4 regions of the Prochlorococcus sp. MIT 1011 genome follow, and region 3 is predicted to be linked to each of the others. Evidence: predicted binding sites of a transcription regulator. Region 3 holds the regulator's gene; each other region holds the start of a gene.
The links. Region 3 encodes NtcA, which controls nitrogen genes in cyanobacteria. Its sites were predicted from a motif close to GTANCNNNNGNTAC; they were not measured.
Positions count from the first base shown of each region.

Region 1: a site for NtcA is predicted at 2,303-2,316, ahead of urtA (urea ABC transporter substrate-binding protein). Genes of this name have one in related genera too.
Region 2: a site for NtcA is predicted at 2,405-2,418, ahead of SIB75_RS11345 (ferredoxin--nitrite reductase). Genes of this name have one in related genera too.
Region 4: a site for NtcA is predicted at 2,542-2,555, ahead of SIB75_RS05195 (DUF4278 domain-containing protein). Genes of this name have one in related genera too.

Region 1 is NZ_CP138983.1:232,893-237,111, forward strand. It holds gene SIB75_RS01220 (urease accessory protein UreD) at 1-405, opposite strand, end outside; gene ureE (urease accessory protein UreE) at 508-957, shown strand; gene SIB75_RS01230 (urease accessory protein UreF) at 970-1,641, shown strand; gene ureG (urease accessory protein UreG) at 1,641-2,258, shown strand; gene urtA (urea ABC transporter substrate-binding protein) at 2,392-3,669, shown strand; gene urtB (urea ABC transporter permease subunit UrtB) at 3,748-4,219, shown strand, end outside.
Region 2 is NZ_CP138983.1:1,930,979-1,935,197, reverse strand. It holds gene SIB75_RS11360 (aminotransferase class IV) at 1-619, shown strand, start outside; gene cobA (uroporphyrinogen-III C-methyltransferase) at 641-1,426, opposite strand; gene SIB75_RS11350 (CbiX/SirB N-terminal domain-containing protein) at 1,423-2,235, opposite strand; gene SIB75_RS11345 (ferredoxin--nitrite reductase) at 2,471-4,132, shown strand.
Region 3 is NZ_CP138983.1:1,599,750-1,603,968, forward strand. It holds gene SIB75_RS09600 (hypothetical protein) at 1-245, opposite strand, end outside; gene SIB75_RS09605 (DUF3084 domain-containing protein) at 246-1,172, opposite strand; gene ntcA (global nitrogen regulator NtcA) at 1,224-1,955, opposite strand; gene SIB75_RS09615 (cob(I)yrinic acid a,c-diamide adenosyltransferase) at 2,260-2,850, shown strand; gene dcd (dCTP deaminase) at 2,857-3,450, shown strand; gene thyX (FAD-dependent thymidylate synthase) at 3,453-4,091, shown strand; gene SIB75_RS09630 (thioredoxin domain-containing protein) at 4,088-4,219, opposite strand, start outside.
Region 4 is NZ_CP138983.1:856,264-860,482, reverse strand. It holds gene SIB75_RS05210 (DUF1499 domain-containing protein) at 1-309, opposite strand, end outside; gene SIB75_RS05205 (nitroreductase family protein) at 570-1,121, opposite strand; gene SIB75_RS05200 (hypothetical protein) at 1,273-1,542, opposite strand; gene SIB75_RS05195 (DUF4278 domain-containing protein) at 2,263-2,433, opposite strand; gene SIB75_RS05190 (hypothetical protein) at 2,735-2,965, shown strand; gene SIB75_RS05185 (hypothetical protein) at 3,059-3,316, opposite strand; gene purT (formate-dependent phosphoribosylglycinamide formyltransferase) at 3,309-4,219, opposite strand, start outside.

The DNA.
Region 1 (4,219 bases), 570 kb from region 3:
GAAAAGACCTCCCTGATAGACAATTAATTCTTGAGGGATCCATTCAAAGTCAGAATTTCTTTCAATTTGAAAAAAACATTTTTGATTTGCCCATCTTCCTTGCGGATTTAGTTTTGATCTACCTCTGCTTCCATAAACTTTTTGAGCTGCTACCGAAGAACAAATAGCACTGCTATTTTCTTCAGCATTTATATTTATTGTGAGTTGGTCACCTCCAACAATTCCACCAGCACTATGGAGAATTGGTATTTCGCATCTCCCATCTTTTTTATCATTGAAAACCTTCATTAATTTTAATGGAGCAGTGCATTTTGCTTGATGAATTGTTTTGACAATATCTCTATTGTTAGACTTTGGCTTCTTGTAAAGCCTTAGATCACAAGTTCCATGCCATTGAGAGGTCATTAAATAGATTTATCGTTTTTGTTTAATTGGTTTTGAGAAAATAATAAATTTCTGATCTGGTAGACATGATCTATAAAATTGAAATCTATAAAGAATTGAAGCTTGTCTCACGAATTAATCTATCTCACTAAGAGAATTAGTGCTCAAGTCATTGGACAATGCCTCTTACTTCCTTTGTCTGCAAAAGAGAGGACTCAGCTTAGGGGCAAACGATCAACTTTAGATGGAACTGATGTGATGTTAAATTTGCCTAGAGGAGGAGGCCGCTTGATCCCTGGAGAGGTATTGAAAAGTGAGAATTCACAAATTTTTGTAAGCATAGAGGCTGCTCATGAAGATGTAATAAGAATTAGCTCAGAAAATAGATTGAAATTGTTAAAAGCTGCTTATCATTTAGGCAATAGACATGTTGAGATTGAGTTGCACGATAAAGAGTTATATTTACTCAATGATGTAGTTATGAAAAAGATGTTAGAAGGCCAAGGCTTTTCAATAGAAACTTTTCAAAGACCTTTTTCTCCTGAGATAGGTGCTTACGAGTATGAGGATTGATTAATTCAGTTTATGAAACTTGAGCTTTTACAATTAATGAGCCCATCATTACCAATTGGCGCCTTTAGTTACTCAGAAGGGTTAGAATGGCTTGTTCAAAATAAAAAAGTGTATGACGAGACGACACTTTTCAATTGGATTGAAAGTGAACTTTCTCGAGGTCAAATAACAATTGAGGCCAGCTCAATTTCGCACTTAATGAGAGATTTAGCGAATTGGAGTGATCATACAGATGTTCAATATAAGTTAATTATTGAAGAGTGGAATTCTTGGCTTGGTTCATTAAGAGATTCTCCGGAGGTTAGATCTCAACAAAAACAAATGGGCGAATCTTTACTACAGCTGTTAATTGATCTGGATCATCCTCTTCCTGATCATGAAAAGAAATTGATATGGCCTATAGCTTGGGCTTGGGCTGGAGTATGCTTGGACATAACTCAAATTGATATGGTGGAGGGTTATTTATATAGCTGGGTAGCCAATCAATTAAGTGCGGCATTAAGGCTATTGTCATTAGGGCCAACAAAAGCTCAAAAGCTTCAAAAGAAATCTCTAGTACTTATTAAGTCTCAAGCAAGTTACTTATTGGAACAGAATCCTAAAGAAATTTGGGTTAGCGATGTAGGAGCTATTATGGCACAACAGTCGCATGTAGAACTTTATTCAAGATTATTTAGAAGCTAATGGAAAGTAAATTAAGAGTTGGAATAGCTGGTCCAGTTGGATCTGGTAAAACGGCTATCATTCAGAGACTATGTGAAAACCTTAAAGATCAATTAGAGATCGCCGTAGTAACAAATGATATCTATACTCAAGAAGATGCGAAATTTTTGACTAATTCAAAGGCTTTAGCACCAGAACGAATCAAAGGAGTGGAAACTGGAGGATGCCCACATACAGCGATAAGGGAAGATTGCTCTATAAACCGTATTGCGGTTGAAGAGCTAGAGCATAAATTTACAACTTTAGATTTAGTATTTGTTGAAAGTGGTGGAGATAATCTTGCTGCAAGTTTTAGCCCTGAGTTAGTTGACATATGTATATATATTATTGATGTCGCGGCAGGGGATAAGATACCCAGGAAAGGTGGACCAGGCATAACACGTTCGGATTTATTAGTGATCAATAAGATTGACCTCGCTGAAATGGTTGGCGCAAGCTTGAAAATAATGGAGAGGGATACTTTATTAATGCGGGAGAATCTTCCCTGGTGCTTTACCAATACAAAAACAGGGGAAGGGATAGAAATAATTGAAGAGTTTTTGTGTAATCAGATACCTTCTGATCGTCAAAAGGTATGAACGAATACTGAAATGCATCTTCGTTTACTGAAATAGCTAAAACAGTTTCATTTGCTACAAAAAGATGGGTGTTCAGTTGGATACTTTTCGTAAACCCCCAAGTTGGGCAAACAACGAATTTAGTTAGTAATTCATGAAGCTTTCAAAGCGCATTTTTGCAGGTTTAGCTACTGCCTCATTGGCAGTAACTGTTACTGCTTGTGGTGGATCAGATTCCTCAAGCAACTTTGATGACACCGTAACTGTTGGAATTCTCCACTCCTTATCGGGGACAATGGCAATCTCCGAATCAACTCTTGTTGATACAGAGAAAATGGCTATTGAGGAAATTAATGCAGCTGGCGGTGTAACAGTCGACGGTAAAAGCTATAAAATTGAGTACATCGTTGAAGATGGTGCATCGGATTGGCCTACCTTCGCTGAGAAATCCAAGAAGTTAATTGATCAGGATGGAGTACCAGTTGTCTTTGGCGGCTGGACTTCTGCTAGTCGTAAGGCAATGCTTCCGGTTTATGAATCTAAAGATGCATTCCTTTATTACCCTATTCAATATGAAGCACAAGAGTGCTCCAATAACATCTTCTATACAGGAGCGACTCCTAATCAGCAATCTGAGCCTGCTACTGATTTCATGTACAAGCGCTCACCAGCGGCTGGAGGAGATTTCTTCTTAGTTGGTTCTGATTATGTTTTCCCAAGAACTTCTAACACAATTACTAAAGCTCAAGTTAAACAACTTGGCGGTAAAGTTGTTGGAGAAGACTATCTACCTTTAGGTAATACAGAGGTAGCTCCTATTATCTCCAAGATTAAAGTTGCTCTTCCTGATGGTGGAATCATCGTTAACACTTTGAACGGTGATCAAAACGTTGCTTTCTTTAAACAAATCCAGGACGCAGGAATTACTCCTTCCAATGGTTATTACGTAATGAACTACTCCATTGCGGAAGAAGAGATTAGTACGATTGGACCTGAGTTCCTTGAAGGCCACTATGGTGCGTGGAACTACATGATGTCTATTGATACTCCAGCTTCTAAGAAATTTGCTAAGAGTTTTAAGAAGAGATGGGGTAGTGATCGTGTCGTAGCTGATCCTCAAGAATCTGCTTATAACATGGTTTATCTTTGGAAGCAGGCAGTTGAAGATGCAGGAACATTTGATGACAATGCTGTTAGAGAAGCATTGGTTGGTCAGACATTCGATGCTCCCCAAGGGCCAGTAGAAGTCATGGCAAATCATCACCTATCTCAAACAGTGAGAATCGGTGAAATCAACGCAGAGGGTGGATTTACTATCCTTGAAGAAACTGGAGTAGTTGAACCACAAGCATGGAACCAAAAACATCCAAGTTCAAAAGGTTATGCTTGTGATTGGACTGATCCTAAGAAAGGTGAAAAATATAGGATGTGATTCAATTTTTGACTTATAAATAGATTCTAATAAGGAGCCTTCGGGCTCCTTATTTCTTTAAAAAAATCAACCAAGCTAGTGCAACTTATTCTTGAAAGCCTTTTTAATGGCGTTGCTATTGGCTCAGTTTTGCTCGTCGCAGCACTGGGACTAGCAATTGTCTTCGGTTTAATGGGTGTCATCAATCTTGCTCATGGGGAATTGATGATGCTTGGTGCTTATTCAACATACATAACCCAATTAATTTTCAAACAAGTTTCTTTCTTAAAACCTTTTTATGATTCGTATGTCATAGTTGCAATTGGTATTGCTTTTTTAGTTAGTGGAACAGTTGGAATTCTTTTAGAGCGAACAGTTATTAGACGTCTCTATGGAAGTCCTCTTGAAACACTTTTAGCCACATGGGGAGTGAGCCTAATCCTTCAACAATTTGTTAGAAGTGTTCCGCTGGCCTATGCCAGTGGTTTGGTAATAGCACTTTTCTTTGGCCTGTTTACACCGCTATTTATTTCTGATGACTTACTTCATGGTGCAAAAGGTAAATTAATAA
Region 2 (4,219 bases), 330 kb from region 3:
GCCATCAAAAGAATGGTTGATTTCACTCATTGAAGATGGCATTAACCGATCGCAATTAAATAATGTCAATGGAGTAATTCGTATTAATTGGACTCGAGGAGCATCAAAACAACGTGGAATTGATATCAGCAAGACAAGCCATCATAGTTTTTGGTTGGAGATAGATTCTTATCAACCAAATTTTGAATCTATATCTACAATAATTAGTCAAACTGAAAGAAGAAATTCTTTTAGCCGATTGAGTTTTTGTAAAACATTTTCCTATAACCAAGGAATTCAAGCGCGCATAGAAGCAAAGAATGCAGGCTTTAATGATGCAATATTATTAAATAGTCAAGGTGAAATATGTTGCGCCACTACAGCAAATATATTAGTAAAAAGAGAAAATAATTGGTTGACTCCACCATCTAATAGTGGTTGTCTACCTGGCATAATGCGTCAACGAGGAATTGATTTGAATATAATAAAAGAAGCTCTCATTGAAGCGACACCAAAAGATAATGATGAATGGTTTTTAATTAATAGTTTAAGTTGTCGTCCGATTCAAAAAATAAACAAAAAAGAATTAAAAATATCAACTAACCCCAAAGAATTTTGGCTGAGTTTATTAAAAATCTAAAAATAATATCTGACAAACTATCTATATAGGAATTGGAAATGTCACTTCAGCTGGCTTTGGAGAGCAAGCCTCTACTTGAAAATCCACAACTGAACCTATTACAACAATCGCAGGAGACCTTAAATTTTCTTCTTGTACTCGGTCAAAAAGCTTTACCAAAGGGCTCTTAATATAACGTTGACCAATTACAGTCCCCTGCTCAATAACTGCCGCAGAAGTCTCAGGATGCATACCACCAGCAATCAACTCTGCTGAGATAAATTTTAAATTATGAACACCCATATATATAACGATTCCATCACTGGATTTCGCTAAAGATCGCCAATTTACAGCTGGGCGTTTTTTATCAATCCCCTCATGTCCAGTCACAAAAGTGACTGAAGATCCAGCAAGTCTATGAGTAATAGGTATCCCAACATAAGCAGGAGCAGCTATACCTGATGTAACCCCGGGTACTACTTGTACTGGAACCCCTTTTTTATGCAGATAAGAAGCTTCTTCCGCACCTCTACCAAACAAAAATGGATCACCACCTTTTAATCTAACAATGCAAGAATAACTCTTTGCTAAATCAAACAAAATATCATTCGTTGTCCTCTGAGGAACCGAATGATGACCACGCCTCTTACCTACTGAATGAAGTTGACAATTTGAAGAAACTAATTCAAGTAGCTCTACAGGAACTAAAGAGTCGTATACAAGCGCATCACATTTACTAATTAGTTTTTGCGCTTTAACTGTTAATAAATCGGGATCACCAGGACCTGCTCCGACAAGATACACAGTGCCAAACTGATGTGTATTCATGGCAAGTTACCCAAAATATTAACAAGACCACCATGAATAATATCAATCTCAAGCAAAGATTTAAGCTGCTCTCCTTGACTATCAATTTCTACATTTTTGTTAGGAGTCAAAAGATAGGGAATAGGAAGATAATTCTTCTCCTTTTTAAAAATATCTTGATTCCATCTAGACCATGAATAAAGAGGAATATTTAGGAATTTTTCTAAGGACTTAAGAAAAATACTTGAAGTATCTGAAGAGACAGGGTGATGAATCAATGCAGGTTTAACAAAAGGACTCTGACTAGTTATCAGATCATCTATTAATGATAGCCATGGTATAAAAGAACCTAGGAAAGGAAACAATTTTATATTTTGTCCATCTTCTTGCAAACGTTTAAATATTTTTGGTACATCAATACAAACATGACTTCCAGGTAACAAAAAAAGAGGAACTAAAAACACTGATCTATTACCGATGTCAATTTGTTCTGGATTGTCATCAGTTAAAGCCTCTATTGAAACAGAGCGATTTTTAAGCCTTTTTAATTGGTCAACCAAAGAAAGAAGAGATGGATGTATCGCACCACCTCGAGAACCATGAACTAATAAATGTAAATGGTGAGGAGGCTCACAATTAATTCTATTTGGTAACAAAGACAACTGTTGATGGACATCTGAAGATGTATTAGTACTTTCAACTAATTTATTAAAATTGAGATGATGAGAAATTCTAGATACTCGAGAACAAATAATTTCAGGCGAGGAGAGGGGGTTGATCGAAGAAAGACTCAATACAGAGGAAGAAAAAGATTCAAAAGTACTTTTCATAGAGACCTCTTTGCTATGAAAGAGGTTTGGGAAATGCTCAAAAGTGGAGCGATTAGAAGCCTCGGAGAAATTGGACGCCAATACTAAATGGGTAAATTTGAAAACCAATTAATCAATTAAATAGATATGTACGTTGTATTAGATGTTACCAAAAAGAATAAACAATTTGGTAATAACTGATACATACAAAGTTTAGGTTTTGACGGTTAATTAATAATATTAATTACAGATTTTGATGACTCAGTACTATCTAGAAGGTAAAAAACTAAATCAAGTTGAAAAAAATAAAGCTGCTAAGGATGGACTTGAAATAGGAAAGGATATAGATAAATTTGCTGAAATGGGTTGGGAGGAAATGGATAAAACTGATTTAGAATTAAGATTGAAATGGTATGGAATGTTTTGGAGGCCAAAAACACCTGGCAAGTTCATGTTAAGGCTAAGAATACCTAATGGAATAATTAATGCAGAACAGCTAAAAGTAATTGCATCAATTGTTGCTAGATATGGAGAAAATGGAAGTTGTGATATAACAACTAGACAAAATATACAACTTAGAGGTGTCTTAATTAGTGATTTACCTGAGATATTAAATAGATTAGAAAAAGTAAACATATCAACAACTCAATCTGGATTTGATAATCCAAGAAATGTTACTGGCAATCCAATCGCTGGGGTTGATCCGGAAGAAATTATAGACACAAGAAAATATACCTCAAGAATGCAAGATCATTTAACTAATGAAGGCAAAGGAAATTCAGAATTTTCAAATCTTCCAAGAAAATGGAATACAGCTATAGCAGGTTCTAAAGATAATTTTCTTTTACATAATGATTTGATTTTTCATCCGGTAAAAATTAATAATATTTTAGGTTTTAGTGTTTGGATTGGAGGTGTACTTTCATCAGTAATGAATGAATATGCAGTTCCATTAAATGCCTGGGTTGAAGAAGAAAAAATTTATGAATTAACATCAATCATTATATCCCTATGGAGAGATAATGGAGAAAGAAATATAAGACCTAAAGGTAGGTTTAGATTTTATTTAGATAAAATTGGGATTGAGGAATTTAGAGCTCTTGTCGAAAAAAAATATGGAGAATTAAAAGAAGATCCAGGTTCAATATTTTCAGATAAACCAAGGTCATTTTTTGGAATTCATCCTCAAAAGCAAGAAAATAAATATTATGCAGGAATTCATGTGCCAGTAGGTCGCCTTTTGGCTGAAGATTTACAAGATCTAGCGAATATCTGCAATAATTTTGGTAATAAGGAAATAAGACTAACCGAAGATCAAAATATTATTTTTACTGGTATAGATAAAAATCTAATTGAGAAATTTAAGGAGCAATCTATCTTACAAAAGTTTCCATTAGAACCAGAAACGATTGCAGCAGGTACTGTTTCTTGTACTGGAAATACTTATTGTGGTTTCGCTCTGACAAATACAAAAGATCAAGCTTTAAAAATCTCTCATGAATTAGACAAAGAATTAGATTTGAAAGACGAATTAAAGATTCATTGGACAGGGTGTCCTAATAGTTGTGGCCAAGCCTACATGGGAGGAATTGGTTTAACGGGTAAAAAAGCTAAAGACAAAGAAGGAAAAACTGTTGAAGCTTATGATATAAGCATTGGTGGATCACAAGGACCTAATTATAAATTAGGAGAATTAATAAAAAAGTCTGTCCCTCAAGATGAATTAAAAGATGTACTAAAAGATTTACTTATTTCAAATTTTAAGGCAAAAGAAAAAATATTTTTAAGTAATAAATCTGATTCATTCTCTCGTTTTATGAATTGGTTTAGTCCTCTTGGCAAAGATAAAGCATTGATTAATAGAGCCAATGGTAGCCCCGACATCTTTTCCAAATTTATGAATCGAATTAGCAATTAATTCGATTTTATAAAAAATTATTTTTCTTACTTTCTAAATTTATGACTCAAAGTACTTCTCAAATGAACTACGTCTTACCTAAAGATT
Region 3 (4,219 bases):
TTCTCATTAACATAATTTATATTAAAAAGATTTTTTCGTTTCAATTCATTCTTTATAAATTTACAATTAGTTCCATCACCAATGATGATCTTGCTAATATTATAATTTTCATTCCAAAAAGAAACTAATTCATAACATTTATTCAACGAAGCTATGCCTGCCTCAATTACTTTTCCGGATTGAATATTAGCCAATAATAAGCCACATTTTTTTTTACCTGGATCTATTGATATATAAAAACTCATTTAATTCTTCTTTTTTATAATTCCTTCTAAAGATTTCAGCTCTAATGATACTGAGACTTTATCTGCACTTTGATTATTATCAACAGCCCTAGCAATAATTTGGAAATCCCCTTTTTTTTGATTAACTAGATATTTTCCTAAATTATTAATTTGATTAGCATTAACTTGCAACTCAGAACTTAACGATCCTCGACGCCTTACCTCAGCCAAAGTTGAAGCAATTAAAAGATTAATCTTTTTACTAATAGATTCAGCATCAGAATCAGATAAAGATATATTTTCTAGAGCAATAACTTCTCCTTTTCTTGTAATGATTTTATTTAATGTGACTTCAGGAAATGCATAAACATAATTTTCACCTCTAAGTATATTTCCTGCTGATTTAATCCTAACTACCCAACTCCTATTATCAGCTATTTTATTTTCAAGCTTCTCAATATCATCTTTACGAACTAATAATATTCTTCGATAAGTAGACTGATTTGTTTTTAATAAGTTAAAAGCATAAAGATTAGCCTTCTGTAATATACTTTCTATAAATTTTTTTATATCACTATTTTTATTTAGTTTAACAGTCTTAGTAACTAAAGTTTGACCACTACTTATTACTACATTTCCACTTCTAAAAGCATATAGATTTTTTTCTAATTTTTTTAATTCTTTTTCACTATCTATAATCTTTTCTCGAATATCCTCTAATTGAAATAGTCCTATCCTTAAATCCCTATCAAATACAATCATAGTTGCAAATGAAATAGCACTAATAATACTTCCAGTAAAAACAGTTATTAAAACAGCTGTACTTTTTGGCCTTAATTTAAAAATACTTAAACGAGCCTTGCCAACTTTAGAACCTAAACGATCTCCTAGAGTAGAAAGTATTCCACCTAGGATTAATATTAAAAGAATTTTCAGCCAGACAGTCACAGAGAGGAAGAAGAATTAATCAAACCTCCTAAACCTTAGTATGTAATGGCTTCAATTAAATCTTTTTGCTAACGCTATTGGATCAAATATAGTTATTTTTTTCCTATCTATTGCCAATAATGACGAGCTTTTTAACTCACCTAGTAGTCGTGTAATAGTGACTCTGGTTGAACCTATTGCTTCAGCAATAGCTTGATGAGAAAGTCTCAAGTCAATTGTTACTCCCTTTTCCCCAGGTACACCAAAGTCTCTACATAAAACAAGCAAAAAACTTGCAAGCCTAGAGGACATATCTCTATGAGTTAACGTTTCAATCATTGTTTCGGTTTGAAGTACTCGACTTGATAACCCTTGGAGAAGCAACAAACCAACTGAAGCATCTTGTTCAATTGCATTCCTTACTGATGTTGCTGGGGCCGATACAAGCTCAACACGAGTAAATGCAACAGCATGATAAAAACGATCTGATCTATTTCCTGTCAATAAAGATAAAACACCAAAAAGACTATTTTCTCTCAATAAAGCAACTGTAATTTCTTCACCTGTTTCATATACCCTACTTAAACGAACAGCACCACGCCTAATCAAATAAACCCTTTCTGCAGGATCACCAGGAAAGAAAATTGTTTTTGACCTATCTACTACTTCAGTAGAAACACCATCAAGAGACTTAATTACGTCCAACAAAGTTTGGTTCGGAGGCAAAGATGATGATGAATTAACAGCCATCTGGCTATTTTTGGGTTGGTTGAAACGCGTAAAGCCACGAAAAGAAGTGACCATATTTAATTTATCGTTCTGAGAACATTAAGTAGTTGTGAAAAAACGATATGTAGCCATAGAGACTTTTTTCAGCCTTAATCCTCCACTCAACCCTTTTCTTTGTAAAAATTCTAACTTTTAATACTATAAGCTTAAAATAAAATTGAAAACTATTAAAAAAATTTCATCTCTTGCTTCAAACCGCTTCAAGTCTAAAACATATTTGACGCCAAAATTTTTTCATACACCACAGATGGTGTTGTCTTGGTTGATTTGAAATTTTATAGCGCTAGGTTAAGAAGAGGTCATTAAGATCGAATTTGATATGAATGCAGGATCAAGCATTAATGCTCAAAGGAAGGATTTATCACCGCCCATGGGCTCATCGCTTAGAGCAGTTCCCCATACGCCTCCTTTACAACTAGTTAAAACTCAAGGACAAGTACAAATACATACCTCTCCTTTTAGAGGTAGTTTTTCAGTTGTTTTAAGTGAGGCTTTACGGTCTGCTGGATTAGGAAGCAAAGTCTTAATATCTCAATTTTTGAAAGGCGGAGTTAATCAAGGTCCAAATGGAGCAATCAATCTTTGTGGTCGATTAGAATGGCTGAGGCCAGCTATTGAAACTTGCTTGCCAGGAGAGTTCCCTGAAGAAAATTTGTCCCTAAAGAAAAAATCTGAAGAGAAAGCCATTAAAGAACTATGGGAATTTTGTAAAAAACGTATAGTTGAAAAAAGATTAGATAAGATCGTGCTTGATGAGATTGGAGTAGCAATTAACCTAGGTTTTATTGAAGAAAATGATTTGATTTCTATGATCAATAATCGCCCATCATCTACAGATGTCATTCTTACAGGACAATCAATCCCTTCTAAAGTGATTGAGATGGCTGATCAAATTACCGAATTACGCTGAAATTAAATGTTAAAGAACGATCTTTGGATTTCACAGCAGGCTTCTTTAGGAATGCTTGAACCATTTCAGGAAAAACTAATAAGACATCTGGAACCTGAATTAAAAAAATCACCTGTTTTAAGCTTTGGTTGCTCATCGTATGGATATGATTTGCGTCTTTCTTCAAAAGAATTTTTGATTTTCAAACATGTTCCTGGAACAGTAATGAATCCAAAAAAATTTAATCCTGCAAATTTAGAATCTACTGATTTAAAAGAAGATGAGGATGGTAAATACTTTATTTTACCTGCCCACTCTTATGGTCTTGGTGTGGCATTAGAGAAAATGAAAGTTCCGCCAAATATTACTGTTATTTGCCTTGGTAAAAGCACTTACGCTCGCTTGGGAATAATTGTCAATACAACCCCTGCAGAAGCAAGCTGGGAAGGTCATCTAACTCTTGAATTTAGTAATAGTTCTGGTGCTGATTGCAGGATTTATGCAGATGAAGGAATCTGTCAATTACTGTTTTTTGAAGGTGACCCTTGCGAAACTACTTATAGTGATAGGCAAGGCAAATATCAACATCAACAAGAGAAAGTAACTCTAGCAAAAGTTTAAATATGAGTCTTGTTCAATTAATAACTTCAACACCAGATGCCGAGAAAAGCATGGCATACATAGCTAGAGTAAGCAATCCCAAAAATCAAGATAACAATGATTTTAGTAAATTATTGGGATATTGCATTAAAAATGAACATTGGAGTGTATTTGAGCAAGCTTATATGACTTTACAAATAGAAACCACAAGAGGAATCGCCGCGCAAATATTAAGACATCGGTCATTTACTTTTCAAGAATTCTCTCAACGATATGCAGATAGCAGACAATTAGGAGAAATACCCATACCAGAATTAAGAAGACAAGATAATAAAAATAGACAAAATTCTATTTCAGATTTATCAGAAGAAGTTATTAATCAATTTAATGAGAAAATCAAACGTCAATTCAATCTAAATAAAAAACTTTATGAAGAAATGCTTGAAGCTGGAATAGCAAAAGAATGTGCGAGATTTGTACTTCCACTTGCTACACCAACTAGGATTTATATGACAGGTTCATGTCGTTCTTGGATTCATTACATCAATCTAAGAACTGGCCATGGGACGCAAAAAGAACATATGAATATTGCACAAGAATGTAAAAATATTTTTTCGCAAGTATATCCAGTAGTTGCTTCAGCTTTAAATTGGCAAAATTAGTTATGATTTCTAGGAGCTTCAGATTTAATAATATTGTTAAAACTTTCCCTGCTAGAGGAATTTACTGAAGGTAAATTACTTGAATTTGATGCTTTAGTGAAAGAAGGTAATTCTGAATTATTAATTAA
Region 4 (4,219 bases), 740 kb from region 3:
AGTTAACAATCTTCCAACTCTAGTTCCATTAACTCCAAGATCGCCACCACCATATCTTGATGCAGATTTGATTTGAATCTTCTTATCGATTTTTAAAATCTCCAAGTCGTCTGGAAATCTGAAAATCAAACTACGACAAACCCCTTTCCAATATTTATCATTAACCTCTAAAACTTTGGTTCTAGGAATTTCCTGGGCAATCCTAATAAGTTGCTCAAAGGTCTTGTCAACATCATCAAATTCTTTTTGAAAAAAAACGCAATTAAGCGGATTTAAACAGGGACTAAGACCTGATTTAGGATCTGGCATATTTTCTGTGAGTTCACATATTGATCATGAGAAAAGTTTATCCCCCATTTGGTCTTGTTTCTCAGAAATTTATTACTAAGTGATGTCTAGTTCTCCCTACCTAAAATGCCAGTGCAAAAACTATCCTTCGATTAAATTTGTAAAAACAATTTTTGAGCATGACACGATTAGATAAAACAGGGATGATGATGATTGTTTTCAGTGTGGCCTCAACACTTCCTTATCAGTTTCATTATCTCTCTTCTTTGAGTTAAAAAAGGTTAATCCCTCTCTCTATAGATAGTACTAATTAAAGGTCTATTGATTAAAGGCGGCTCATTTCCATATCCAATCCAAATAAAACCAATAATTTTCTCCTCACTTGAATTTATTTGTGCGATTTGATAGGTATTAGGGTCTTTAGTGATTTTTCCTGTTGACCACTTGCAAGCAACATCATCGGAGACAAGTGAAAGCGACAGGTTTTGAATCGCGCAAGCACAAGCAGCATAATCTTCGAGTCTTTGAGCTTGATTATCAGTACATACTTGAGTGGCAATAAGCAAATGGGAAGGGTTAAGCATTTTTTCCTTTATTTTTTTTAAACTAGATTCATCTATTGACTTATCACCAAACTTCAGAGTCAGCTGTAATTGATATAGAAGTTCCCTTTTTTTTATCCCAATGTTGGTAAAACGCCATGGGAAGGTCCTTCTGTGGCAGGGTGCCTGATTAGCTGCAACTATTGATTTTTGAATTACTTCGCTAGGAACACTTTTTTTGGAAAAGATATGAATGGTCCTTCGTTTTTTAATTGCTTCAGCTATTTCCATGATTTTTTCTTGACGTTATTAACTACACTATTAGCTATAGTGAAAATTTTACAAAAGTTTAGTTTAGAGACCTGTATAAATAAAAGGCGTTTAAATCATCTCCAGCTTGAATCTCACATCTAAAAAAACATGATTAGTTGAAAATCACTTTTTAAGCAACTTTGTCAAGAATTACATTTGATGGTTTTGAAAATAACGAGACGACTTGGCCCATGGGTGTCTTGAATACGCGTTCGACAATTTCTCCATTATTGATAATAACCCTCGTATTCAAGGAACCAGAAGGTAGATTTACAGATCTTTTTTTTAGAAGAATTTCTAGCTCTGGATAGTGATCATTAGGTTTAAGAACCTTTTTTAACTCAGGATGTAGATCTAAGATTGCGTCATCAAAGGCCTTAAACTTTTTCGTTAAAACCATACTTTGAGAAAGCTGTTACTTATGACTTGTAACCTACTGATCTCATGACGTAAAGAGTATTTAAACTAAGGTAGAGATAAACTTAATAAGACTTTAAATAAAGCTTTAATGAGCAATGAATAAATTCATATAATAAGTTTTACTGGTTGCTCAAACTGCAAAATAGTCATTAATATCTAGTAGCATCAATCACTCGCTGTTCATGATAGGAAATAGACGTTACCTCAGTACGTCTGTCATTTAAAACTGACTGTGTAAAAACAGTAATAGCTGCAATACTTGGTGTAATAGGTAAAAAAATGAACAAGGCCAATACACTACTGTTAGATTTAAATAATCTTTGCATTAATTAATAAAGGATTTATTATTATTTTCAACAACTTTTAAGTGATTTGCGTGTTCGGTTTCCCTTGAATAAAGCTATTAGTTTGACCTGTAATACCATCTAAACACCTTTGGTCTTTTCCAGAGCATTGAATAAATAGCTTCAAGTGCCTTTTGAGTTTTAGGCAGCTTGCAACTAGGCCATGACTGTTGAGTAATCATTGTGATTATTTCGGAGTCATTATTATTTCTACATCGGATGCCACCCATAAAACCAGAGTAATAGAACTCAAGCAAAAATACATAGAAGAAAAACTATTATTCAGCTAGATATTTATGGGGCAAATAAGCATAAAAAAAAGAGGCAATATATGCCCCTTTTAGATCTCCTTTAAATTACTTTTGGTATGTATTACCTCTGTAAGTTAAGGATGCTTGCATCTGCTTTTTAGCTTCTGCCTGCCTAGATGTGTAGATGTTACTTCTGTAACTAAGTTCTACAACTTTTTTTGGAGTAGCTTCTTTATGTTGAAGGTACTCTTTGCCTCTGTAAGTAAGAACAGTCATTGCTCTTTCTCGTAGTGCTCAAGACCCCGTTCCATGTCTCGAGTCTTACTGCAGCTTGAAATCTAGCTGAACGTGTATCAAAAATAACAGAAATTATCTTTAAACGATGTTCCTTGTGATACATAAAACAGTGAATTATGTAGTATTAACCGAAATAGTTGCATTTCTTACTATAAAGCGCCCTTAAATCACTTAGAAAGTTAATTAGTTATCCTCTTCTTTTTCTTTCTAAACTAAACCAACCATCCACCTTTTCCCTCTTATTACAAAAGTCATTAAAGAACAAAAAAAGAATCCTAATATGGCAAAAATTGTAAAAGTAATTAACGACTTAAACCCAGATGAAGCAATATTTAGAAAAATTGAATCAAATGCTTTCATAACACTTCAAGAAGGTAAACCATTAAGTAACCACACAAAAGCCTCGTTATTTAATACCCAGTTTCTAAAAACTACTATCACTATTAAATTGATCAAAAGCAGCATGAATAAACGAAGTTTTGGGTCCTCTATCCCCATAAATCTATTGTAATTTAGTTTTTGTTAGGCAAGGCCAGTTACAAAGATGTTAACAATTATGAGGCTACAGGAAGTTGGTAAGGAATTAATAGAGTATGTATGTTTTTCAATCCGCTTTAAAAGGCCTACCACCTTTACTTAAATAATCCATATATTTATCAGACTCTTTGAGGTAATAATTCCTGCTTTGACCAATATATCTAGCTTCAATCAAGAGATCCGTAACTTCAGGCCAAAAAGATTCAGGGACCAACTCAAGAGGGTTAATTGCGCTTGGATTCCAATTTAACTCTGTCAAAAATAAAAACCAAATCGACTTGCACTTAATGAAATCAGATAAACAATCTGAATTAAAATTATTCATTTATGAATTGGATTGATTGAGCTGCTTTATCAGCTTTGATTTTTGCCTCATCGATGGTTTCTGCATTTGCTACAGCTACTCCCATTCGACGACCTTCAGTAGAGCTCGGCTTGCCAAATATAAATACACCTGTATTCGATTGACTTAAGGCATCCTCAAGTCCCGTAAAAGCTATGTTTGAAGTTGTCCGGGAAGCCAAAATCACTCTGCTCGCAGAAGCTTCATGACAAACTATTTCTGGAATTGGGATACCTAAAACAGCTCTAAGGTGTAATTCAAACTCATTTAAATTTTGGCTAATCAAAGTTACTAAGCCTGTGTCATGTGGTCTTGGTGACAGCTCTGAAAAAATCACCTCCTCACCTTTAATAAAAAATTCAACGCCAAACAAACCAACTCCACCAAGATTGTCAGTGACACATTTGGCTATCTTTTGAGCCTTATCTAAAACACTTTCAGTTAATGTAGCAGGTTGCCAACTACATTGATAATCTCCATTCTTTTGCTCGTGTCCTATCGGTGCACAAAATAATGTTTTACCATTAAATTGTCTAATAGTTAATAAAGTAATTTCTAAATCAAAATCTATAAATTCTTCTAATATAATTTTATTTGATTTACCTCTTGATTTTTCAATAGCCAAATGCCAAGCCTGGGCCAAATCATTTTTATGATTAACTAAGCTTTGTCCTTTACCCGAAGAACTCATAACTGGTTTAATTAGTAAAGGATAACCAATCGCCTCTGCATGCAAATCAAGCTCAGATTGATTCATCGCATAACTAAATTTTGCAGTTCTTATATTTAATTCGTTAGCAGCTAAATCTCTAATTTTATCTCTATTCATTGTTATTGCAGTAGCTCTTGCATTTGGTATTACTGTTATCTTTTGTTCGATTTCCT